Zymomonas mobilis subsp. mobilis ATCC 10988: one gene and its partner. Each later gene encodes a partner of the first gene's protein in a complex. Links are inferred from orthologs where the notes say so. Each region holds a gene or a part of one and is shown in the gene's direction. Other genes may lie near its edges.

What was found.
Region 2: the proteins of ZMOB_RS03350 (region 1) and eno are in contact, whole or in part, in a solved structure (PDB 2FYM), measured with the Escherichia coli proteins. The link is inferred for Zymomonas mobilis subsp. mobilis ATCC 10988 from one-to-one orthologs.

What each region holds. Positions count from the first base shown.
Region 1 is NC_017262.1:757,480-765,935, forward strand. The notes cover bases 1-3,265. They hold ZMOB_RS03350 (Rne/Rng family ribonuclease), read left to right. Parts: upstream 1-326; coding sequence 327-3,065; downstream 3,066-3,265. Outside these bases: ZMOB_RS03355 (M48 family metalloprotease), read left to right, coding at 3,401-4,759; ZMOB_RS03360 (DsbA family protein), read left to right, coding at 4,790-5,569; ZMOB_RS03365 (MurR/RpiR family transcriptional regulator), read left to right, coding at 5,902-6,819; ZMOB_RS03370 (L-serine ammonia-lyase), read left to right, coding at 6,910-8,271; ZMOB_RS03375 (TonB-dependent siderophore receptor), read right to left, coding at 8,297-8,456. UniProt on the Escherichia coli protein: Endoribonuclease that plays a central role in RNA processing and decay. Required for the maturation of 5S and 16S rRNAs and the majority of tRNAs. Also involved in the degradation of most mRNAs.
Region 2 is NC_017262.1:1,750,231-1,756,552, forward strand. Bases 951-3,773 are described here. They hold eno (phosphopyruvate hydratase), read left to right. Parts: upstream 951-1,628; coding sequence 1,629-2,918; downstream 2,919-3,773. Other genes in these bases: ZMOB_RS07935 (hypothetical protein), read right to left, coding at 951-1,427; ZMOB_RS07945 (FtsB family cell division protein), read left to right, coding at 3,010-3,327; pdhA (pyruvate dehydrogenase (acetyl-transferring) E1 component subunit alpha), read left to right, coding at 3,694-3,773. Outside these bases: ZMOB_RS07925 (hypothetical protein), read right to left, coding at 1-219; ZMOB_RS07930 (hypothetical protein), read right to left, coding at 274-795; more of ZMOB_RS07935, read right to left, coding at 798-950; more of pdhA, read left to right, coding at 3,774-4,758; ZMOB_RS07955 (pyruvate dehydrogenase complex E1 component subunit beta), read left to right, coding at 4,760-6,148; ZMOB_RS07960 (alkaline phosphatase family protein), read left to right, coding at 6,263-6,322. UniProt on the Escherichia coli protein: Catalyzes the reversible conversion of 2-phosphoglycerate (2-PG) into phosphoenolpyruvate (PEP). It is essential for the degradation of carbohydrates via glycolysis.

The sequences.
Region 1 (8,456 bases):
AAAAAACGGAATCGCTTCTGCCTCTCGCTATTACTACTTTATTGAATGATATCTATTTGTGTTTCCGGATCGAAAGCATCGATGCACGCCGCTGTTTTAAGCCTGCCCCATTCCGATAAGGCAGGGCCCGCTGCAGCTAAGACCTTCCGCGCTTGTAACAGCGCCGATACTAGCCGCGCGGCCTTTCAGTGCTGTTGTTCATGGCTGACCTCTCAGGTCGGCGCTGGATCCTGTTTCTCAGATGACGACTCTATTTTAGATAATATTATTATTACTCGCGCGCCCTTTGTCCTAAAAGAATTGTGCAGCGCGACGGAGATTTTTGAATGACTCTTACTAAAATGTTGATTGACGCCCGCCACAGGGAAGAAACCCGGGTTGCCGTCATCAAAGGTAACCGTATCGAAGAATTTGATTTTGAATCGGCTGACCGTCGCCAATTAAAAGGCAATATTTATCTGGCCAAGGTTACCCGTGTCGAACCTTCCTTACAGGCGGCTTTTGTCGATTATGGCGGCAATCGTCAGGGATTTTTAGCTTTTTCAGAAATTCACCCCGATTATTATCAAATTCCCCGCGAAGACCGCGAAGCGCTTCTTCGTGAGGAAGAAGAATATTCTGCACGCCATAACAAGCAGCAGGAAAGTGAAGATGATGAAGAGGGCGAAGATCTCTCTGATTCCGAAGCCATCCGCAACGATGCCAATGATGACAGCCTCGAAAATTTAAGAAATCGGCGGCGACATTTTGGGCGGCATCATTACCGGATACAGGATGTTATCCGGCGGCGGCAGGTTTTGCTGGTTCAGGTTGTCAAAGAAGAACGCGGTAACAAAGGCGCCGCTCTCACGACCTATCTTTCTTTGGCTGGTCGCTATTGCGTCTTGATGCCGAATACCAGCAATGGTGGCGGTATTTCCCGCAAAATTTCCAATCTAGCCGATCGGAAAAGATTAAAGTCCATCATGGCAGAATTAAATCTGCCTAGCTCAATGGGCTGCATTGTCAGAACGGCTGGCCTGCAACGAACAAAAACCGAAATCAAACGCGATTTCGATTATCTTGCCCGCTTATGGGATGAAATTCGCGAAAAAACGCTTTTGTCACAGGCTCCGGCGCTTATCTATGGCGATAGCGATCTTGTGAAACGGGCTATCCGTGACATCTATAGCCGCGAAATTGATGAAATTCTGGTCGAAGGCGATGACGGTTATCGGGCGGCACGGAATTTCATGAAGCTGTTGATGCCTAGCCACGTCCGCAAAGTGCGGCCTTATGCTGATCCGGCACCTCTGTTTCAGCGTTTCGGAGTAGAAGCGCAGCTTAACGCCATGTATCAGCCGATTGTTCAGCTTAAATCGGGCGGTTATCTGGTTATCAATCCAACCGAAGCCTTGGTCTCGATTGATATCAACTCTGGCCGTTCGACGCGCGAACATAATATTGAGCAGACGGCCACCGCAACCAATCTCGAAGCGGCAGCCGAAATCGCAAGACAGCTTCGCCTGCGCGATATGGCCGGATTGATTGTCATTGACTTCATTGACATGGAATCAAGCGCCAATATCCGTCGGGTTGAAAAGGCCATGAAAGATGCCTTGAAACATGACCGCGCCCGTATTCAGGTCGGCCATATTTCCAGCTTCGGCCTAATGGAAATGAGCCGCCAACGTTTAAGAACCGGTATGCTCGAAGCCTCGACTGTCCCCTGCCCGCATTGTCAGGGATCGGGATTGATGCTGACCACGCCTTCTGCAGGTTTGATGGCCTTGCGGATGATCGAAGATGAAGCCTCACGCGGCAATGGCAGTCAGATTCACGTTTTGACTTCACTTGATTCCGCTATTTATGTCCTCAACAAAAAGCGGAAAGAACTGGGCAGCATCGAAACCCTTTATGGGGTGACGATCCTGATCGATGGCGATCCTCTGCGTGGCAATAATCAGATATCCGTAGAATCGGCAGGGCCTCCCCCCAGCCATGGCCTGATGTTACCACCGCCTTTGCCGACTTCCTCACCAGACGAAATCGACGATTATGAGGAAGAGCCAGAGATCGAAGAAATCGAAGCTGAAGAGGTTATCGAAGCCCCCTTCCGTCGGAATCATCGCCAAAATATGGCTCGTCGCAATTCGTCCTATAATGCCGAAGTAGCGATTCAGGATAACCAACGTATGGAGCCCAAAGAGGCTACACAGGCGTTCCTGAATACAGAAGAAGATGCCAGCCACGAAGAAGACAGCGAACATAGCCGTCGTAATCGTCGCAGTCGGCGGGGCAGACGAGGCGGTCGTCGTCGCAATGGTGAAAATTTTGCCGAAAAACCTTTGATGCTTTCTTCGGAGGCCTCAGAAGCCACATCGCCTGATGAGGATACCCCCATCAAGGAAAGCTATGAAAGCGAAGCTCTGCCGGTAGAAAAAGACGTTGCAGAAAAAAGCACGCCGACAGAAGAAACCAGCGAAGCTGAAAACAAAACAGCTCGCAGCAGTCGGACAAGACGCCGCCCTCGCGCTCGCTCACCTAAAGTAGAAAGCGAAAGCTATCAGGCACCGGCAAATGTTCTTCACGAAGAAACGCCTCCGACGGAAACAGCCGTCGTAGAAGTGAAGAACGAAGAACCGATTGCAGAAAAACCGGCCACCGAGGCAGAAACAGCGGTCGTCGCTTCCAGTGAACCCGAAACGGTAGAAGAAACAAAACCAAAGCGGGTCAGAAAACGGACAACGACTACCCGTCGTAAAAAAGCGGAACCGAAAACCGCGGACAAAGCCGAGGAGTCAGAAGACAGCGAAGCCGAAGCCAAGCCAAAACGTCCGGCGACAAGACGGACGAGAACGACCAAGGCCGCTACAGCAAAAGTAGCCGCTAAAAAGGCTGAAACCGAAAGCGAAACGCCAGTCGTCGTCAAGGCTGAAGCCAAGACGGTTGAAAAGGCGGATGACACGGCCATCAAATCAGAAACCCCCAAGGATTCTGATGCTGCCCCTGTATCCGACAGCAAGGAAGAAGCTGAAAAGCCAGCTCCCCGTCGTGGTTGGTGGCAGCGGACATTTGGTGAATAAAAATATTCACACAGTCTAAAAAAAGAGCAGGGTATAAAAACCCTGCTCTTTTTGTTTTTTAGAAAAAGAAAAAATAATAAATATAGAAAAACACCAACAAGATAATTCACACTAAACCGAAATATAAAGAACATTTCGATTTAAATACTTTAAAATATGATAAAAAATCGAAAATATGGATATTCAATATTTAATTTTAAAAATTAAAAAGAGTGCTTCACAATTTATAAAAAATATTTATCAAACTTTTATCCATTCCGGTCGTTATCTTATAAATAAGCGCTTATATCTGGGTGTAGAGTCCGTTCTTTAGCTATCAGGGTTTTCATTTTTTCATGATACGCCGTTTTTGGCTCTTCATCTCTTGTTTGATGATCAGCTTTACGTTGATTCAGTCAGCCGCCTTTGCACAGGAAATTCTTCAGGATGCCGAGAGCGATGCTCTTTTAAAGAAGGCATTGGCACCTTTGGTCGCGGCTACTGGATTACGGGATGTCAAAATCCTGATCGTCAATGATTCTGAAATCAATGCCTTTGTTGCCGGTGGACAGATGGTCTTTATCAATTCTGGCACGATCATGGCAGCCGATAACATCAACCAGATTCAAGGCGTTGTCGCCCATGAATTAGGGCATGTAACCGCAGGGCATGTTATCAACTCAAGCGGTATTAAAGAAGCAGGACGCATCAGTGTCGCGGCAATGATTTTACAAGCGGTTTTGGTACCGCTTTCTGCCATCGTTCCAGCAGCGGGTGCCATCGGAACCATGCTAGGCGGGATCGGCAGTCAGGTCGCGGTGCAGCATTACCTTGCCTTCACCCGTACACAAGAAGCCAGTGCCGATGCCGCTGCCGTCAAATTTTTAAAAAGAGCGGATATCTCTGGACGAGGTTTGTTGGAATTTTTCGGAAAAATCCGCAAAATGGAATATCGCTCGATGCCCGCCGATTCCGATGGAAGCTTTGCCAGCGACCATCCTATGACGGCTGATCGTGAAATGATGCTTCGGGGTGATCTTGAGAATCTCCCTTCTTGGAACCGTCCCATAGATCCCCAGTTACAGCAGAGCTTCCTTCGGGTCAGAGCCAAATTAACCGGCTATCTTGCTGACCCTAACGAAGTACTGAAAGAATATCCGGACGATGCCCATAATATTCCCGATCTTTACGCTCGGGCTTATGCTTTTCATCGCCTGTCCTATTTCAAGCAATCAATGGATGAAGTTGAAAAGCTGCTCAAACTCATTCCTAAAGACCCCTATTTTCTGGAATTAAAGGGTCAAATTCTACTCGAATCCGGCCATCCGGATGACGCTTTGGAACCCTATAGAGAGGCAACCGAAATATCACAGTCGCCGCTTATTGCGGCCTCCTTTGGTCACGCCTTGATGGCAACAGAAGATTCTTCCCATTATGCTGAAGCTAAAAAAGTGCTGACAGTTGCCGTTGATCGGGAAGAGGATAATCCGCTTGCATGGTTTGTCCTTGGCAGCATCTATGACCGCGAAGGCGATGTTGCCCATATGAATTTGGCCACTGCCGAACGCTACAGCCTTAGTGGTCAAACCACTCTAGCGATGGATGCGGCGGATATGGCGCTAAAAGGACTTGATCCGAATAGCGCTGAATGGCGACGTGCTAACGATATTGCGACAACGGCCCGTCAGGCACTGGCTAGCAAGAAGAAAAAATAACCGACTTAACCCTGAAAGGAACCGCCCAATATGCCCGATATGCCGCAGCCAACCGAGGAAGTAAGAGTGGAAAATAACAGCTGTCATAAAAAAAGTTGCCTTTGTTCTGCTCTAGCTGGAGCCGTCGGTGGTGGCGTTGTCGTGCTAGGCTATCTGTTATCAAGCCATTTGATATCAGGAAAATCGGGCGAACCGGTTCGGGACTATCTTATGGAACATCCCGAAGTTATTCCCCAAGCCATGGAAGCGCTACAGCAACGGGAAACCGACAAGCTAGTTTCACAAAACAGAACGGCTTTGGAAATGCCTTTTGCGGGTGCATGGGATGGGGCAGAAAAAGGCCGCGTGACGATTGTCGAATTCTCGGACTATGCTTGCGGTTTTTGTCGTAAAGCCAACGGCGATCTCAACCGCCTTTTATCCGAAGATAAAGATATCCGTCTGGTGATACGGCAATTGCCAATCTTGGGGCCCGACAGTGAGATTGCTGCTCGCACAGCATTAGCTATTGCGAAAAACAGTTCTAAATTCAGTGAATTTCATCACCAGATTTATAACAGCAAACATCTTTCACCCGAAGTCATCGTCGATATCGTCAAATCCTTAGGACTCAATCCTCAGGACATCGCTAAACAGGGTAGCGATCCAGCCATCACGCAAGAGATTACTAAAAATATTCTACTGGCGAGAGAATTGGGTCTAACCGGCACGCCTGCCTTTATTATTGGAGACAAAGTCTTCTCCGGTGTTGCTGGATATGACGCCTTAAAGGAAGCTGTCGCCAAAATTCGAGAAAAATCGTCAAAATAATATTTTCGGATCCAAAGAAATATTTTGTTATTATTCTATTCTTGCTTTGGATAGCTGACATGGAGATATCACCTTCTCCAAAAAGGTGATATCTATATTTCAAAAATATCCCACATATAACATATATATACTTTTTTTATTTCTTTAAAAAAATAAAATTATTTTTTTAGAAAAAAATTAATAAGAACAATAGTCCGACAAAATATCTTTTTTAAAGCCTTCCAATTTAAATAATAAAATGATACCAATATTTCAAAATAGGGGGAATTTCTTAAGAAAAACCTTTTTTATATTTGCAAAGATTCTATGTTAACAAATATTGCAAGCATCGCATGAAAGCGCATAAAGTAAAAAAAGATACATCAAATCTTGCTATTCTAATTCATCAGGCGTCAGAAAATTTCACGCAGGCTGAAAGGCGAATTGCTCAGATATTATTTGCCAGCGATATGATGGCCGGTTTAGAAACCGTTGCAAAACTGGGGGCGAAGGCCAAAGTAAGCGGGCCCACCGTGCTGCGCTTCGTTTCAAAATTGGGTTTCAGCAGTTTTCCTGAATTTCAAGCCAGTTTACGGGGCGAGTTATATCAAAAACTCATCTATAATACGCCCCAAAATCAGGATGATACCGCCAATCATGTCAGCGACCGTCCAGCCGTTGCGTCTGTGCTTCAAGAAGCTGACAGCTTCTTTGAAAATTGTATGCACAGGACGTTACAGCAGATCAACGCTTGTGAATTAGAGGATGTGACCGAACTTCTGGCCGATTGCTCGCGCAATGTTTACATTGTCGGTAACCATCTCACACATCCGATTGCCGAATTATTCTGGTATCAGTTACACCGATTACGCCCTCGCACGCATTTGGTGCAGAACAATGCTTTTACGCCTTATGAACAACTCATAGATAGCGGAAGACGTGATATCTTGTTGCTCTTTGATATCTGCCATTATCAAGAAGACATTGCTCTCTTGGCGGAACAGGCACATCAAAGACGCACCACCATTATTCTGATAACGGATCCGAAATTATCACCGGTTTCCCGTTTGGCACATCATGTATTGACCTGCGATTTTACGCTTTTCACATCACATGAATCTTTGGTGCCTTGTCTGGTCATGGTAGAATTGCTGGCGGCATCGCTTGAAAAAAAGCTTGGAGCGGATGCGCTTATCCGGCAGCAAAATATAGAAAAAGCGGAACAGGATCTAAAAGAAAAACATCTTTTTCCCCGCCCGCCACAAAATTAGATTCACAGGCTCTTTTTTTTGATAAAGTTTTAAAAAACCTGCTTTATTTCATCCTAATTTATCTATTACCTATTCTTAATAGGAGATAATATGGTTAGCAGTGTTTTCGAATTGTTCAAAATAGGCATTGGGCCTTCGTCCTCCCACACGATGGGGCCCATGATCGCCGCCGCCGATTTCATTCAAGCGCTGGACAAAAAACAGGTAAGCCGGATTGTGGTTACCCTTTTCGGCTCTTTGGCACTGACCGGACGCGGCCATGCCACCGATCGTGCGATTTTATTAGGTCTATCCGGTGAAAGACCGGATCAAGTCAATGTCGACGACATCGAACCGATTATCAGCCGTATTCAACAGGAAAAAGCTCTCCATTTTGCAAATGGAGACATCATTCCCTTTGACCCTGACAAAGACATCCTTTGGGAAAAGAAAAAACGGTTATCCTTTCATTCCAATGCGATGCATTTTGTCGCCTACAACCATAAAAACCATATTCTCCTTGAGAACACAGCCTATTCTATCGGAGGTGGGACAATTGTTGAACGCGCCCCAGAAGAGGGCGCAAAATTGCCGCCACAACTACAAGATGAAGATATCCCCTATCCGTATCATTCCGCGCGGGACTTACTGGAAATCGCTATCGAAACGGGGCTTTCCATTGCCGACATCCAACGCCAGAATGAATTGGCAAGCCTCAGTGAAGAAGAATTAACGCAAGGCATTGAACGCATTGCCCAAACTATGGAAGAATGCATCGAACGCGGGATGAGTGAAACCGGCGTTCTGCCGGGCGGTTTGCGGGTCAGACGACGCGCCCCTGCCCTTTATGCCCGATTAAAAGCGATCCATAGCGATCGCGCCATTGACCCTCTAGCGGCTTTGGATTGGATCAATCTTTGGGCTTTGGCTGTTAATGAAGAAAATGCTTCGGGTGGTCGAATTGTTACTGCGCCAACCAACGGAGCAGCTGGCATCATTCCTGCTGTTTTGCGTTATTATCGCCGTTTCATCCAAGGTGACATCACAAAAGGGATTGAAAATTTTCTGCTAACCGCAACCGCTATTGGCGCGCTATTCAAGGAAAACGCTTCCATTTCGGGGGCAGAGGTCGGCTGTCAGGGTGAAGTCGGGGTCGCTTGCTCAATGGCTGCCGCTGGTTTTGCTGCGGCCTTGGATGCGTCTCCTCGCCAGATAGAAAATGCCGCTGAAATCGGCATGGAACATAATCTTGGCTTAACCTGCGATCCTATTGGAGGATTAGTGCAGGTGCCTTGCATTGAAAGAAATGCGGTTGGCTCAATCAAGGCAATCGAAGCAGCACGCTTGGCGATGATTGGGGACGGTAATCATCGCGTCAGTCTCGATCAGGTTATTGAGACGATGCTCCGAACTGGCCTTGATATGAATGCTAATTACAAGGAAACCTCACAAGGAGGATTAGCCCTCTGTTAAAGGGCTATTCCTCCTTTGGAAAAGGTTAGAAAGAGTTATGAACCGAGAACATGAAACTTCTCGGTGTGCCATAATAGTTATAATAATTCACATTACCCAAACGGGAATAATAGCGGGTATCGCTCAAATTGTTGACCGTCACCGAAATTTCGAATTTCGGGCTAAGCTGGTAACCGATTTGAGCG
Region 2 (6,322 bases), 990 kb from region 1 along the record:
ACCACTCACCGCTGCCACCGTTGCAAGAGGCCGTTTTTGGGCTTCCTGATTAAGGCGATCGACGACATTTTTACCCGCCTGAACACCTGATTTCACTAGACTACGGGCAATTGACCCCGGTTTCAGATGATTGGTAACATCATCTAACGAAGCCATAAGATGGGTGCGAGCCTGTTCAAGTTCAGCTTTTTTCTGATTAATTTTAGACGTATGAAGCATAGCATGGCGGCCTTTTCAGACCGTTTCCTTCCAGAATGATAGCTTTGGCGAATATTACGGTGCCTCGGTCAACCAATGATAAGCGACCAGCACCAGAATAATCGCAATGGGTAACCCCACAGCTGCGAAAATCAGGCCTGCACCCAAAGCCCCTACAGCATGGATCAAGGCAATGAAAACGCCTACCAACAAACCGATCAGGCCAATAATCGCAAAGGCAGCGGCCAAAACCAACGCAATCGCCGCCTTCGCAATTCTTTTGACGCGCAGCATGACAATTTCGCGGCAAAAAGCGATTTCATGGTGAAAGAAGTTTTTGGCGGCCTGAATAAGATTCCGAAAAGACTGGAAAATTCCGGTCTCTTCATAAATGAAATCTTCTCCTCCGGCGGCTTCGGCTTCCATTCTACCTTCTTCCAATCTCGCTTCGGCTTCGGCAACAGCTGCTTCATCATTTTCTTCGCCTGTAGCCACCTTTTCGGCAGCTACAGGGTCGATTTCAGCTTCAGACAAGGCCTCGGCGATTTCTTCAGAAGTAATGTTCGATTCTTTTTCGCCTTTATTTTCCAGCGTCAATGTTATGAATCCTGATGGCTGCTGTCAGAAGAGGATGCATCTGCTTCCTGATGGTTGCAGGCATGATTGGCTTCACATTTATGCTTTTTGTGGCTGGCAAAGCGATAAAGCGCATAGCCAAGGGCTGCTGCGACACCAACCGTCACAACTGGGTTACGGCGGATAATGCTATGACCGCTTTTGGTGATGTCAGCCAATTTTTTATCTTTCAGAGATTTTGACAATTTGCCGATATGTTTGGAAGCCTTGTGCATATAGTCGCCATAGGAACTTCCCAGATTTTCGGCAACCAATTCTGCGGTCTGGTCGACGATTTTGGCAACATTATTAACAGCTTCGATGGCTTTGTGATGACCTTCATCACCAATTTCATGAATTTTTCCATGAAAGGGACTGTGATCCTGAAATAAATGATGCAGTTTATTTTCTTCTTTTTCAGCAAAATCTTTGGCTTCGGAAAGATGCGATTTTGCTTTTTCAGCAAGGTGAGAAGCCGTTTCCGATATATGCTGTCCTATATGATGGCCTTCATGTTTTGCTTCATGAGTGGCTTTTTCAGCCTGATTTTCGGCGTTTTTCTGCAAATCATTGGCAGCTGATGCTACATTCGCCACAGTTTTGTTTTCGGCCATTGTCTATACTCCAGTTACTCAATACGTAACAATAATCAGTTTATCCTAACTATAGAATCGCATGAGAAGCGATAACGTTTCACCATAAGCAATATATTCATTGCAACAGTGGAATTGCCTTATGCGTCAAGGAAGGATAGATCATTGACGGACTGAGTTCAAAAAGAGACTCGTCTAAAAGATTTTAAGAAAGGTTTCGATATGACAGCTATTGTCAGTATCCATGGCCGTCAGGTTGTCGACAGCCGCGGTAACCCGACCGTTGAAGTTGATGTTACGCTTGAAGATGGCAGCTTCGGCCGCGCTGCAGTGCCGTCAGGTGCTTCTACCGGCGTTCATGAAGCTGTTGAACTTCGTGATGGCGACAAAACCCGTTGGGGTGGTAAAGGCGTCACCAAAGCTGTTCACGCTGTAAACAACGAAATTGCTAACGCAATTATTGGTCTGGAAGCCGAAGATCAGGAACTGATCGACCAGACGATGATCAAGCTCGATGGCACCCCGAACAAGGGTAAATTCGGTGCTAACGCTATCCTCGGTGTCAGCTTGGCTGTTGCTAAAGCTGCTGCTGAAGCTCGCGGTCTCCCGCTTTACCGTTATGTTGGTGGTACGGCAGCTCACGTTCTTCCGGTTCCGATGATGAACATCGTTAACGGTGGTATGCACGCTGACAACCCCATCGATTTCCAGGAATTCATGATTGCTCCGGTTGGTGCCAGCTCCATCAATGAAGCTGTCCGCATCGGTACCGAAGTTTTCCATACCCTGAAAAAAGAACTGTCTGCTAAAGGCATGAACACCAACGTCGGTGACGAAGGTGGTTTCGCTCCTAGCCTTGACAGTGCTTCTTCTGCTCTGGACTTCATCGTCGATTCCATCTCCAAAGCCGGTTATAAGCCGGGCGAAGATGTGTTCATCGCTCTCGATGCAGCTTCCTCCGAGTTCTACAACAAAGATCAGAACATCTACGATCTTAAGGGTGAAGGCCGTAAACTGACCTCCGCTCAGCTCGTTGATTACTATGTCGAACTCTGCGGCAAATATCCGATCTATTCCATCGAAGATGGTCTGGCCGAAGATGACTTCGAAGGCTGGAAGATCCTTACCGAAAAGCTCGGTGACAAAGTTCAGTTGGTCGGTGACGATCTGTTCGTGACCAACGTGAAGCGTCTTTCTGATGGTATCGAACGCGGTATCGCCAACTCGCTGCTCGTGAAGTTCAACCAGATCGGTTCTTTGTCTGAAACGCTCGCAGCCGTTAACATGGCTAACGACGCTTCTTACACGGCTGTTATGTCTCACCGTTCCGGTGAAACCGAAGATACCACGATTGCTGACCTCGCTGTTGCCACCAACTGCGGTCAGATCAAGACCGGTAGCCTTTGCCGTTCCGAACGTATCGCTAAATACAATCAGCTGATGCGCATCGAAGAAGAACTGGGTTCGGTTGCTAAATATGCTGGCCGTTCGGTTCTTAGAAAAGCCAAATAAGAATCACAGCTAGAACCGGTTTTTAAACCGCTCTAACTGAATGGGGACATTGAGCCTTGATTTATCGCTTAAAGCGGTAATTATAGGCTCCATGTCCCTGATTCGTTCAAAGAACAGTCTTTTCCGTGCTGCAATAGGCCCCGCCTTGATGGTTGTCGTCTTGGGGGTCTTCGTCGGTAATGCCCTTTTGGGGGCAAATGGTTTACTGGCACTCGATGGTTACCGCCAAAAAATGGCCGTTAGAAAAGCGGAATTGGCGGCTTTAGAACACCAGCGAGACCAATTGGCGAATAGCATCGCCCTTCTTAATCCCAAGGCTACTGATCCTGATTATGCCGAAGAATTGGTGCGTAAAGAAACGCGGCAGATCCGGCCGGATGAAGTGATTATTCTCGACAGCCAGAAATAAATTCAACTTTTGGAATGGATCACCATGATCTAACGAGGACTAAACAGCCTTGTTGATTATGGGTAAAAAAGCTTTCTATTTCCTAGGCTGTTATCGCCGCGATTGACAGTTTCTCTTTGAAAAACGCGTCATTATCTCAAATCATTCAAGGTCAAAATTCTGTTCTTTTGATGAAGAGCCTTCAAGAGTGACTTTGACGAAATCAATCAATATAAACAAATTACTAAAGACAGAAGGACGGATATTGGTTAAGCCCGAAATCCGTTTTTAATAAACCCGAGCTGTCAGGGCAGGGGTCAGACCCATAATGTCGATTTATCCTGTCCGTCAGAAAATTTTTAGTCTTTTTTGACAGGAGGCCTCTACATGGCCAAAGCAACTCAGGATTCCAATCGGCCTCATAAAGCTGATGTCGGATCCGCCATTCCCAATCACGATTTGCCACCGATACCCGGTCGCTATCACGCCGACCGGGAAGAGCTGCTAGAATTTTATCGACGGATGCTGATGATCCGCCGTTTTGAAGAACGGTGCGGACAGCTTTACGGTTTGGGGCTGATTGCTGGTTTTTGTCATCTCTATATCGGTCAGGAAGCCGTTGCGGTTGGTCTGCAAGCCGCCCTGCAACCGGGACGGGATAGCGTTATTACCGGCTATCGCGAACATGGGCATATGCTGGCCTATGGTATTGATCCCAAAATTGTTATGGCTGAATTGACGGGTCGTGCCAGCGGTATTTCGCATGGTAAAGGCGGCTCGATGCATATGTTCTCGACCGAACATAAATTTTTCGGCGGAAATGGTATCGTTGGGGCTCAGGTGCCGCTTGGTGCTGGATTGGCCTTTGCGCATAAATACCGGAATGATGGGGGTTGTTCTGCGGCTTATTTCGGTGATGGGTCAGCCAATCAGGGACAGGTTTACGAAGCCTATAACATGGCGGCTTTGTGGAAATTACCCGTGATCTTCGTCATCGAAAATAACGGTTATGCCATGGGAACCAGTATCCAACGCGCTAATGCCCATACAGCTTTGTCTGAAAGAGGCGCAGGCTTTGGTATTCCGGCTTTGGTTGTTGACGGCATGGATGTGCTTGAAGTCAGAGGCGCTGCTACAGTCGCGGTTGACTGGGTGCAGGCTGGAAAAGGGCCCATCATCCTTGAAATGAAGACCTATCGTTATCGGGGACATTCTATGTCTGATCCGGCGCGCTATCGTAGCCGCGAAGAGGTCAATGACATGAAGGAAAACCACGATCCTTTAGACAATCTGAAAAAAGACCTTTTCGCCGCAGGCGTTCCCGAGGTCGAGCTGGTTAAACTGGATGAAGACATCCGCCAGCAGGTCAAAGAGGCCGCCGATTTCGCTGAAAAAGCGCCTTTACCGGCTGATGAAGAATTATATACCAATATTCTGGTAGGAAAGTATTGATATGGCCATAGAGCTTAAAATGCCCGCTCTGTCTCCAACGATGGAGGAAGGCACGCTGACCCGCTGGCTGGTAAAAGAAGGCGACTCCATCAAAGCTGGTGAAATTTTGGCTGAAATCGAAACCGATAAAGCCATCATGGAATTTGAAGCCGTTGATGAAGGCGTGATAACGAAAATCCTCATTCCCGAGGGTAGCGAAAATGTCAAAGTTGGCACCGCTATCGCTTATCTTGGGACGGATGCCAATGATGTGACCTTGGATGGCGCCTCTGCCGAAACCAAAGCAGAAGAAAGCGCCCCTGTTGCATCACCTGCCAAAACAGAGGCCGCAGCGGTTGAAGAAGCGGCAACGCCTTCATTGGGTAAAGTCATCAATTCCGCTCCCGAAATACCGGAAGGCACCGAATTCTTTCAGCAGACTTTGCGTGAAGCCTTACGCGATGCCATGGCCGAAGAAATGCGGCGCGATGACCGTGTTTTTGTTATGGGTGAAGAAGTCGCTGAATATCAGGGTGCCTATAAAGTCACGCAAGGGCTGTTGCAGGAATTTGGCGCGCGTCGTGTCGTGGATACGCCGATTTCCGAATATGGCTTTTCCGGTATTGGTGTGGGTGCCGCAATGGAAGGTTTGCGCCCTGTCATCGAATTCATGACCATGAATTTCTCGATGCAGGCGATTGACCATATTATCAATTCTGCGGCCAAAACGCATTATATGTCCGGCGGCCAAGTCCGTTGTCCTATCGTCTTCCGTGGGCCCAATGGGGCAGCCCCGCGCGTCGGCGCACAGCATACCCAGAATTTCGGGCCTTGGTATGCCGCCGTTCCCGGATTGGTCGTTCTTGCACCTTATGATGCCATTGATGCCAAGGGCTTGTTAAAAGCCGCTATCCGTTCCGATGACCCTGTTGTCTTTTTGGAATGTGAACTGCTTTACGGCAAGACTTTTGACGTGCCAAAAATGGATGATTTTGTTTTACCCATTGGTAAGGCGCGCATCATCCGTGAAGGCAAGGACGTCACGATTGTCAGCTATTCCATTGGTGTCTCTTTTGCACTGACCGCTGCCGAAGCTTTAGCCAAAGAAGGCATTGATGCGGAAGTAATCGACCTTAGGACGCTTCGCCCATTGGATAAGGAAACGATCCTTCAAAGTCTGGCCAAAACCAATCGTATTGTGACGGTAGAAGATGGCTGGCCGGTTTGCTCGATTTCTTCTGAAATTGCGGCCATTGCCATGGAAGAAGGCTTCGACAATTTGGATGCCCCTGTTTTGCGGGTAACCAATGCCGATACGCCGACTCCTTACGCCGAAAATCTCGAGAAAAAAGGCTTGGTCAATCCTGAAGCCATTATCGAGGCCGTCCGCAAGGTCTGCTATCGCAAGTAAATTGTAAAATTTTTATTTTTGTTCCCGAAATAGTTCGATACTGTCACATATCAAAGTTACACATAAAACTTATGATAATACCTGTCAGAATTTCAACTATTTCGGGAATGAGATATGTCAGCCGGATATAAGCCTCTTAAAAAACGAAAGCCGTGGATATCCGGCATTTTATCG